One region of the Candidatus Williamhamiltonella endosymbiont of Tuberolachnus salignus genome, then DNA from elsewhere that is predicted to be linked to it. Evidence: predicted binding sites of a transcription regulator. Region 1 holds the regulator's gene; the other holds the start of a gene.
The links. The regulator CRP, encoded in region 1, controls carbon source genes, mostly activating them, when cyclic AMP is high. The targets are predictions, from matches to a motif close to ATGTGANNNNNNTCACAT.
Positions count from the first base shown of each region.

Region 2: a site for CRP is predicted at 2,781-2,798, ahead of yrbN (protein YrbN). Genes of this name have one in related genera too.

Region 1 is NZ_OZ026471.1:458,559-463,896, forward strand. Features, by position in the region: gene ribF (bifunctional riboflavin kinase/FAD synthetase) at 1-121, opposite strand, end outside; gene bamE (outer membrane protein assembly factor BamE) at 206-535, opposite strand; gene recN (DNA repair protein RecN) at 591-2,252, opposite strand; gene crp (cAMP-activated global transcriptional regulator CRP) at 2,485-3,156, shown strand; gene cspE (transcription antiterminator/RNA stability regulator CspE) at 3,321-3,530, opposite strand; partial or broken gene AACL23_RS02170 (Fic family protein) at 3,898-4,471, shown strand; gene AACL23_RS02175 (hypothetical protein) at 4,464-4,649, shown strand; gene lpxL (LpxL/LpxP family Kdo(2)-lipid IV(A) lauroyl/palmitoleoyl acyltransferase) at 4,641-5,338, opposite strand, start outside.
Region 2 is NZ_OZ026471.1:1,074,005-1,079,342, forward strand. Features, by position in the region: gene ptsI (phosphoenolpyruvate-protein phosphotransferase PtsI) at 1-427, opposite strand, end outside; gene ptsH (phosphocarrier protein Hpr) at 479-736, opposite strand; gene AACL23_RS05120 (DEAD/DEAH family ATP-dependent RNA helicase) at 908-2,704, opposite strand; gene yrbN (protein YrbN) at 2,694-2,774, opposite strand; gene pnp (polyribonucleotide nucleotidyltransferase) at 3,208-5,338, opposite strand, start outside.

The sequences.
Region 1 (5,338 bases):
CATGTTTCAAACGCGCCAGCAATGCTTGATGCCCCCTATGGACGCCATCAAAATTACCAATACTCAGCACACAACCATGGTTTTCTGGCCGAATATTATGCAGACCACGAATGAACTTCATGACCGATTGAAACCGCTCAAATTCGCCATTAAAGCTTCTGTCAATACCCGATCTGAAATCATAGTCGAATTTGAATGAAAATGTTTACGCTATATGATTTTTAATATCAATCAATTGACCTGATTGATTAAATTTAAGAGTTAAAGTTTGTTGCGTTACTTTTTCATGCCCTACCTGCTGACGAAATATATAAAACCAGGTTTGAGTACCAAAAGGGTCTGTCAACATAGGGCTGCCTAATGTAGACATCACTTCGTTTTGTGTCATTCCTTGATGAATTTTATTGACCTCATTCTGAGATAAGTAATTTCCTTGATTGATATCAGGTTTATAAACCCATTGATTAAATCGAGAACAACCTGAAACAAATATCATAAAAAACAAAATGGGATGGATCAGCATCTTAAAGCACATGGTCATAGATTCCTTAATAGTAATGATAGTGGAGGTGATTCTCTTGAAAAGAGATTTACATAACAAGTAATTCTTTTGCATTCGCCAGTGTATTTTTTGTTATTTTTCCTTTTCCAAGAAGACGTGCCAGCTCTTCTAGACGCGTTTTTTTATCTAATAAATGAACATAAATATCTGTTTCTATTGTATCACTTTGTTTTTTAAATAAAAAATGTTGATGCCCGCAAGCGGCAACCTGTGGAAGATGAGTAATACAAAGTACCTGTGTCGAGGCGGCTAATTGTCGCAACAAGCGACCCATTAAAGCCGCCGTAGATCCACTGACACCCACATCTATTTCATCAAAAATGACAGCAGGGATCTCCATTTTACGTGCAGTACTTAACATCATTGCCAGGGCAATCCGTGATATTTCTCCTCCCGAGGCCACCTTAATCAGGGGCTGTAATGGTTGACCTGGATTCACTGTGACAAAAAATTCAACACGAGTCGCACCATAAATATTGAGGTGTTTGGGATCAAAATAGGTGTCAATGCTGAATTTTGCATAGGGCATCGCCAGATTTCGCATATTTTCAGTGATTAAGGCAGACAGCTCTTTAGCATAAAATTGCCGTTTTTCATGTAATTCATGGGCTATCTCTAATGCTTGCTGATACTGTTTTTCTGTTGCTTGAAGAAGATCTTCCTGATCTATATTTTGCTCAATCAATTGTTGTTGTTCATCCAATAAGTGTTGATGTTGATCTGCTAAACGTTCTGGAGAGACATGATGTTTACGAGCCAAATCTAAATAATTGGATAAATGTTGCTCTAATGATGCTAAGCAATCCGGTTCCATATTGATTTTTTGACTGTAATGACGGATTTCATCACTGACTTCTTTAATTTGAATGATCGCTTCTTTAAGCATATTTAATAAATTATTAAAGTAATGATCCATAGCACTTAATTCTATCAGCTGTTTTTGAGAAAAATAAAGCTGACTCAAAATACTCTGGTGTTCACTTTCACACAGCCCTTGTAAAACTTCTTGGCTCATTTTCAATAATTGAGCTCTATTCGCTAAACGTTTATGCTCCGCTTCTATTTTTTCATACTCTTCTGGCTTTGGATCCAATGCATTGAGTTCTTTAAGATAATATTCCAAAAGCTGATGACGGGCATCATTTTCCACCGCTTTTTTCTTTTGTTCGGCCGATCGTCGGCAGCTGTTATGCCAGGTTTCATACGCATTTTTCATCTTTATGAATAAATGGTGCTCTGCTGAATACGCATCCAATAATTGTTTTTGATGGTCCAGTTTCAGCAAACAGTGATGGGTATGCTGGCCATGAATCTGTATAAGAAGCTGGCCTAATTCTCGTAATTGAGACAGAGGAACAGGTGTGCCATTGATAAATCCTCGAGAACGTCCATCAGCACCAATAGTGCGACGCAGTAAGCATTCATGATCTTCGTCTAATTCTTGATTTTTTAACCATTGCATCGCCAAACTCTTATCCTTTAGAGAAAAGCGAGCGCACATATCTGCACGAAGAGCCCTCGAACTTACCATTCCAGATTCTGAACGGCCGCCTAAGCACATATTTAAGGCATCAATTACGATAGATTTTCCTGCACCTGTTTCACCGGTGATACTGGTCATCCCCGATTGAAAATCAATTTCCAATTGACTCACAAGAGTAAAGTTACTGATCGTTAATTGAATCAACATGTCCAATTCCTTTCAAAATAAAGATGGTGTTCGCGTCACAAATGGTGAGTCAAAGCCAAGATCCCAAAATTTGCTTCAATAAAAAATGATTTGATATTAAAAATATTTTAATGAAAATCATAAAAATCAAGGTAAAGTAGCTGTCGAATTTGATGTTAAACTAATTAAAAGTCTTATTAGTTTTTATAATAAGTAATTTAAAAATGCCTCATTTACAATAAGGATATAAGTTATGTTGCTCTCAGCGCAAAAAATGGATTCAACTTTTGAATGGTTTCTTTCTCATTGCAATATTCGTACATATCCGCCCAAAATCAATCTTGTAAGTGAAGATTGTGAATCTCAAACACTTTATTATATTGTAAAAGGTTCTCTCATCTCCCTGATGAAGTCTCAAAACGGTGAAGAAATCATATTGTCTCATTTAAATCGAGGAAATTTTATTGGGGAGATCGGATTATTTTTAGCCGCTCAACCCCAGGGTACTTGGATACGAGTGAAAACCCCCTCTGAATTAGCTGAAATTTCTTATAAAAAATTTCGAACCCTCGTCCAAATTAATCCCGACATATTAATTCGTTTATCCGCACAGATGGCAAGTCGATTGAAAACGACATCAGAAAAAATAGGAGAACTGGCATTTTTAGATGTGGCGACACGTGTTGGGCAAACATTGATAAAACTCGCGCATCAACCCGATGCCATGACTCATCCCGATGGGATGCAAATTAAAAGCACTCGTCTAGAAATTGGTCAAATGGCAGGTTGTTCTCGTGAAACAGTTGGGCGGGCTTTAAAAACATTAGAAAGACAAAATTTAATTTCAGCTCATGGCAAAACGATTGTTGTTTTGAATCCCTGGTTAAAATATCTCTCAGGCCAAGACACCACCATTCAGGCTTAAGAAGTGACGGTTTTACCCGTAGAAGGGAAGATGTGACAAGGAGAGCTCGCAGACCCGCCGTTGAGGGTGGCACAGGAGCGGCCTCGAAGCACCATCTCCTATGCCAATGAAGATTATTAATATGGCACAGTCAAATTCATTGCGGATGGCCCTTTTTGACCATCCTAAATTTTATTAACATCCACTGCGGATGGCCCTTTTTGACCATCCGCAATTTCAAATTCGACACCTTGACCTTCGGCTAAAGTTTTAAAACCGCTATCTTGAATTGCAGAAAAGTGAACAAATACGTCCTTACTATTATCGTCTGGAGTAATAAAGCCGAAACCTTTAGATTCGTTGAACCACTTAACTTTACCTTTAATTTTTGCCATCTTGAAAATTTCCTTTAAATTATTTAACTCAACTACGGGTATTTTAAATCAAAAAATGAGCCTTGTTGGTCTGCTGAAGGCACTAAGAGAAAAAGCCGGAAGGGAAGTAATCTACAACACTTACGTTCTTGCCTAAAAGTTCTTGCTCAAAAACCACAATTAATCGAGAACGCTATCTCGTTTTACTCAGAGCCCTTATTTCATACAATTCATTCATTGGCAAGCCATTTTTTATCATTAATCAACTTACTTTGCATATGAATAAAACTGTAAACAAAACTCTGATTATTTTAATCATCCTCCCTATTTAAAGAGAGCGACCTTTTCCTGAGGAATTTTTTACTAAGCTCTTGTAGCGGATTTTTCTAAAGTTGAACAGGCTGATCCGGCTACTAAAGAGGCTCTTCTCTATCGTACGGCGATGTATGATGGAGTTGAGTTACTGAAGACGCATCCGTTATGTGTCAGGGTCGCAATGCAGATTTGTACCAAACTGCGGGCAGTCGAAACCGATGTAAGGAAGACTTCTGGTACTGTTTTGCGCGATCAGTATATGAACGTCGTATATACCCCTCCGGAAGGAGAAGAGAAGATTCGCACGTTACTGTCAAACTGGGAGCAGTTTATCAATGAACAGAACGATATTGATCCACTGATTAAGATGGCCATGGCACATTACCAGTTTGAAAGCATTCATCCGTTCCCTGCTGGTAACGGATGTACAGGAAAGCTCCCCAAAATTTACACCTACGAACTGGTTAATATGCTGTTCATGCAACCCTGCTGCAGAATAGAAAATCTAGTAAGCGGGGATTGCACAGCGGCAAACAGCATCGCTTTATCTTAAGCAACTGGTAAAAATCGGGATACTAGAAGAAGTGAATGCCGGTCGTGGAAAACTTTACATTAACACTCGCCTGCTGAGGGAGCTGAATGATTGATGAAAGTGTCAGTACTTCAGAACAAGATTTGACTCGCCAGGCCGATATTGAAAAGATGACTGTTGCCAACGGCTTTTATATGGCACTGTTAAAAAAGTCACTTAAAGACATTACGACAAGTGATAGTTTTTTTAATAGACCTGTGACCTATATTAGGTCCCTAGAAAGGCTAATATAATGATTCCTCGCCTTTAGGCCTCGTTTTAAAGCGCCTATGTTGCCACATATATTGTTCGGGCGCCTTTTGAATGATGTTTTCAATGACCTTATTCATAGAAGCGGCGGTTTCAGTTTCATCTTGAAGTGGAAAATTGTTCAATGCAGGCGATATGGTCATTCGATAGCCTTTGGCGTCAGGCAATCTGACCAGGTGATAAGGCACACAATTTGCACTCCCTTTGCTGATCAACAGATGAGTACCCCTGGTGGTAGCCGCTTGTTCAACTGCAAAAAATGGGACAAAAACACTGCTGCGAGGGCCATAATCATGGTCTGGAAGATACCAAAGTATTTCACCTTTTTTTAAACAAAGAATCATTGTTTTTATATGATTTCTGTCTATCAACCCTTTATTGGATCTTGTCCTGCCATAAATCTGGATCCAATTAATCACTTTATTATTGTGCGGCCGGTAAACACCAATAGCCTGCTTGTGCAGGCCAAGAATACGAGCGGCAAATTCTAGCGTCAGAAAATGTACACCTATTAATAATATCCCCTGTCTACTTTTTTGTACTTTCTCAACACATTCCAAACCAATCAATCGACTCCAATGCTTGACACGCCAATCTGGCCAAAACCAAGCCATGCCCGATTCAAGAAGACCTATTCCTAAGGCTTCAAAATTTTTTTTGACCATTTTTTGGC
Region 2 (5,338 bases), 620 kb from region 1:
CAAGCATATTTTTAAGAAGACGTTTGCCAATATCACGTATATCAACAGCCCGCTCTTTCAGATATTCATCATCCAGTTCTTCCAACTCTTTAGCTTGAGCTTCAATCAAAAAATGAACAGCAGAATCAGCAGACACATTTTTATTTTTAATGCGATGGATGACATCTTTTTCAAATTCTTCATCTTCTAATAGCAGGATGTGGCCGTCAAAAATGACGGCTTTTTCTTCGCCTAATGTCATCTTTGCTTTCGCTCTTATGGCTGCAAGTTGTTCAGAAGATTTCGTACGAGCCCTTATGAAACGATCGATTTCAAAATCGATCAGCGCTGGAGAAATATGATTCGAATTGATGGTGATTTCATTTTCTACTAGCAAATAGGCTTTAGCAAAAGCTATCCCCTCGGACACTAAAATACCTGAAATCATTAGATTTCCTTATTTTTTATAAAAAATTTTAACGTTAAAACAGTCGAGGCTTTACTTAAGTTCTGCCAGTAATTTGACTAAATATTCAACCGCCTTTTTTTCGTCTTCACCCTCAGCTGATATAACAATACTAGTACCTTCAGCCAAACCTAAAGTTTGCAATTTAAACAGGCTTTTGGCACTGGCACTTTTTCCGTCTGAAATGACTTTAATATCACATTTAAATTGTTTTGCTTCTTTAACAAATTGGGCAGCTGGACGTGTGTGTAAACCATTTGGAGCTTCAATAGTAACTTCTTGTTCAAACATTCTGTTTACCTAAGTTTCAAAATTATAATGAAATTACACTTATTATCAGTTCTCGGCTCTTGTCAGTTTTCGATTATTATGTCTGGATTTTCTCCTGCTTAATATCCTGGCTGACAAGCTGCCATCCCTCTTTTTAGGATGGATATCAATCAGACACAGAGGTCATATTTTTTAACGAGCCACTCCTGCGAATGAACGACGATGCTGAGCATCATACGGACGATTTTGATCGCTGAGTGAACGAGTTGATCGCCTCTCTGATGATGGGCGACGTTCCCGTCGCTCCTGCGGACAATCACCTAAAAGTTTAATATTGATAGGCTTATTGAGAATATGTGTACGAGTGCAATGAGACACAATGTTTTTGTGCATTTCTTTTGGCAGCTCGATGGTCGAATGGGAGGGAAACAAGCTGATGTTGCCAATATAACGGCTGCTGATATCACCTTCATTTGCAATGGCCCCCACTATGTGACGAATCTCTACACCATCATTACGACCCACTTCGATACGATACAGTTGCATTTCTCCAATATCGCGTCGTTCTCGGTAACAAGGGCGTTCAGACGAGTCACGATAATCACGCCAGCGATGAGTTGAACGGACCTCTCTTTCATGACATTCGCGACGCGCTGAACGAACAGGATCTGGCGGTAAAATTAACGGACGCTCACTCTGGGCCATTTTTAGCAAAGCGGCTGCAATCATTTCTAAATCAAATGGTTCTTCTGGCCGTAATTTTTTCAGCAAAGTTTTATACATTTCCAAATCACTGCTTTCAATGTGTTGTCTGACTGTAGCGGCAAATTTTTCTAATCGACGTTGGCTGAGTAATTCTGCCTTGGGTAACTGAATCTCCGGAATAGGCTGTTTTATAACACGTTCAATATTTTTTAATAAACGGCGCTCGCGATTTTCAACAAATAACAAGGCCCGCCCCGCCCTACCGGCTCTTCCTGTACGACCAATACGGTGAACATAAGACTCAGAATCCATGGGAATATCATAATTAACAACAAGACTAATACGATCAACGTCCAAGCCTCTTGCGGCTACATCAGTAGCAATTAAAATATCTAAACGACCATCTTTTAATCGCTCTAAAGTTTGTTCACGTAAAGATTGGTTCATATCACCGTTTAACGCCGCACTGTTATAACCACTGTCTTCCAATGCTTCTGCGACTTCCAGTGTAGCGTTTTTTGTTCGTACAAAAATAATAGCAGCATCAAAATCTTCTACTTCTAAAAAACGAACCAAAGCTTGATTTTTACGCATACCAAACACAGGCCAGTAACTTTGATTGATATCAGGTTTAGTGGTGACATTAGAATGAATGCGAACTTCTTTTGGCTCTTTCATGAAACGGCGAGTAATGCGGCGAATGGCGTCTGGCATAGTCGCGGAGAAAAGTGCTGTTTGATGTTCGGCGGGGATTTTAGCCAGGATGTTTTCCACATCTTCTATAAATCCCATACGCAGCATTTCATCAGCTTCATCCAATACCAGACCTGTCAACGAAGATAAATTCAAAGTGCCTCGTTTTAGGTGATCTAATAAACGCCCTGGGGTACCCACCACAATCTGTGGTCCTTGACGTAAAGCTTTTAATTGAACGTGATACGGTTGCCCCCCATAAAGTGCTAATACGTTAATGCCTTTCATATACTTGGAAAAATTGGTTAATGCTTGAGCAACTTGAACAGCGAGTTCACGGGTAGGTGCTAACACCAGAATTTGAGGGGCTTTGATATCAGGTTTAATATTCTGTAAAAGAGGTAAACCAAAAGCCGCTGTTTTTCCGCTTCCGGTTTGTGCCATTCCGAGCACATCAGAACCGTTTAGCAGATGCGGAATGCATTCCAATTGGATAGGAGAAGGTTTTTCGTATCCTAAATCAGTAAGAGCAGAAAGAATAGATGGGGACAGCCCCAATTTAGAAAAAGAGATAGGTAACTCAATCGTCATGTAAAAATGCCTCATTAAAAATGGCGGCCAGTCTACATAACTTGTCGAAAAAAAATGGAATGATTTTCATTGAAAAGTGTGAACTGGCTCAAATTAAATTATAAAAAATAACAATGATCTACTAGTTAGGTATATAGTTAGGGGTAAAACAAAAATAAATCAGTTGGGGGCGTATTTAGTTTTGTTTTTAATGCTTTACCCTCTAATAAATGCGCCTGTTTTTGACCCATCAGTGCCAATCCTGACAATTCACATCGAAGGCTTCATAGACAGTATCAAAATTTGTGTCTGTGTTAAATGAGTTCCTAAATTCTTAAAATAGTTAAATTTTTAAAATCTATCAGGAAATCTCCAATCCTTAAAAAAGAATTACGTTCAAACAATCAGAAACAAAGGGGCCGTATTATACAGCACTCCTCTCTGATATAAAAGCTGCACTTAATTTGGCGCCCTGTTATGCGCTTTTATTGAATGCGCCTACCCTAAATTAATTTAAAAAATTTTTACTGTTTCTGCGATTCTTCGAAAGAGGAATCAACAGGAGTATCTTCTATTTTATGTTCAGAAGTATCCGCTATAGCATCTTTGATGCTTAAACGAATACGGCCTTGGCGATCAATCTCTAAAACTTTGACTGATACCTGTTGCTTTAATTTTAAATGATCTGTTACTTTTTCTACCCTACCTTCAGCGATCTGCGAAATATGAACCAACCCTTCTTTAGCAGAGGCAATCGAAACAAAAGCACCATAATCTGCAATCCGGGTTACTGTTCCTTGATAAATGCGCCCCACTTCAATATTGGCTGTAATTTCTTCGATGCGTTGTTGAGCAAAGGCAGCACTTTTTTGACTTAACGCAGCAATAGTAATATTGCCATCATCTGAAATGTCAATCTTGGTATCCGTTTCATCAGATAGCGCACGGATCACCGCTCCCCCTTTACCGATAACATCTTTAATTTTTTCAGGATTGATTTTTATATTGTAGATATGAGGGGCATACTGAGAGATGGTAGAACTCGCTGAACTAATGACCTGATTCATCACACTCAAAATATGTAAACGTGCCGCTTTTGCGTGATGCAAAGCAGATTGCATAATTTCAGGTGTAATACCTTCAATTTTCATATCCATTTGCAATGCAGTAATGCCTTCAGAAGTCCCTGCTACTTTAAAATCCATATCACCGAGATGATCTTCATCGCCTAAAATATCAGATAACACAACAAATTTATCCTCTTCTTTGACGAGCCCCATAGCGATACCTGCAACGGCAGATTTGATAGGCACACCTGCATCCATAAGGGCAAGAGAAGCACCACAGACCGAGGCCATCGAAGAAGAACCGTTCGATTCTGTAATTTCTGAAACCACCCGAACAGTGTAAGGAAACTCTTCTATATTCGGCATCACAGCCATCAATGCTCTTTTTGCTAAACGAGCATGACCGATTTCGCGTCGTTTAGGTGAGCCAAGCATGCCTGTTTCTCCCACAGAATAAGGCGGGAAATTATAATGAAATAGAAAAGAATCTGAGCGTTCGCCCATCAGATCATCTATTGTTTGAAGATCACGCGAGGTACCCAAAGTCGTTGTGACCAATGCTTGAGTTTCACCACGAGTAAATAATGCCGACCCGTGTGTACGGGGTAAAATACCTGTACAAGCGTGTAAAGCCCGAATCATATCCTTATCACGACCATCAATACGAGGCTCGTCTTTTAAGATACGTTGCCGCACGAGATTTTTCTCAAAATCGTAAAGAATATCTTGAATTTGCTCCGCATTTACAGTTTCGTTTTCTTTTAAAATCCTTTCAATAATATTTGTTTTTATCTCATTCAATTTAGCGTAACGTTCTTGTTTATCGGTAATAAGATAAGCGTTGCTTAAATCTTTTTTATCTTCTTCTGTAATACAGGATCTCAATTTTTCATCCACAATTTTAGGTGTAAAAGGCCATTTTAATTTACCTGCCTTTTTCACCAGATCATTGATGCTTTCAATGACGATCTGCTGCTGCTCATGACCAAAAATAATAGCGCCTAACATTTGCTCTTCAGTTAAAATATTGGCTTCTGATTCAACCATTAAGACTGCGTTTTTTGTACCGGCAACCACTAAATTTAAATCACTTTGTTTTAACTCTTCAGGAGTAGGATTAAGCACATACGCCCCATTGATAAATCCAACCCGGGCAGCGCCTATAGGCTCATGAAATGGGATACCGGATAAGCTTAATACAGCAGAGGCGCCTATCATGGCAACGATATCTGGATTCACCTTCGGATTCACAGAAACGACCGTCGCTATGACCTGTACTTCATTTAAAAAATCTTTAGGAAATAGAGGTCTGATAGGACGATCAATTAAACGAGAAGTTAAAGTTTCCCCTTCGTTTGGGCGAGTTTCACGTCGAAAAAAATTACTGGGAATACGGCCAACAGCATAGCTACGTTCTTGATAATGTACGCTTAAAGGGAAAAATGTTTGTCCAGGTTTGGCCTCTTTTTGGGCGACGACAGTAACCAAAACGGCAGTACCTTCAATGATTACCATTACAGCGGCCGTAGCCTGGCGGGCCATCATGCCCGTTTCTATGGTGACTTTGAGCTGCCCGTAATCAAATCTA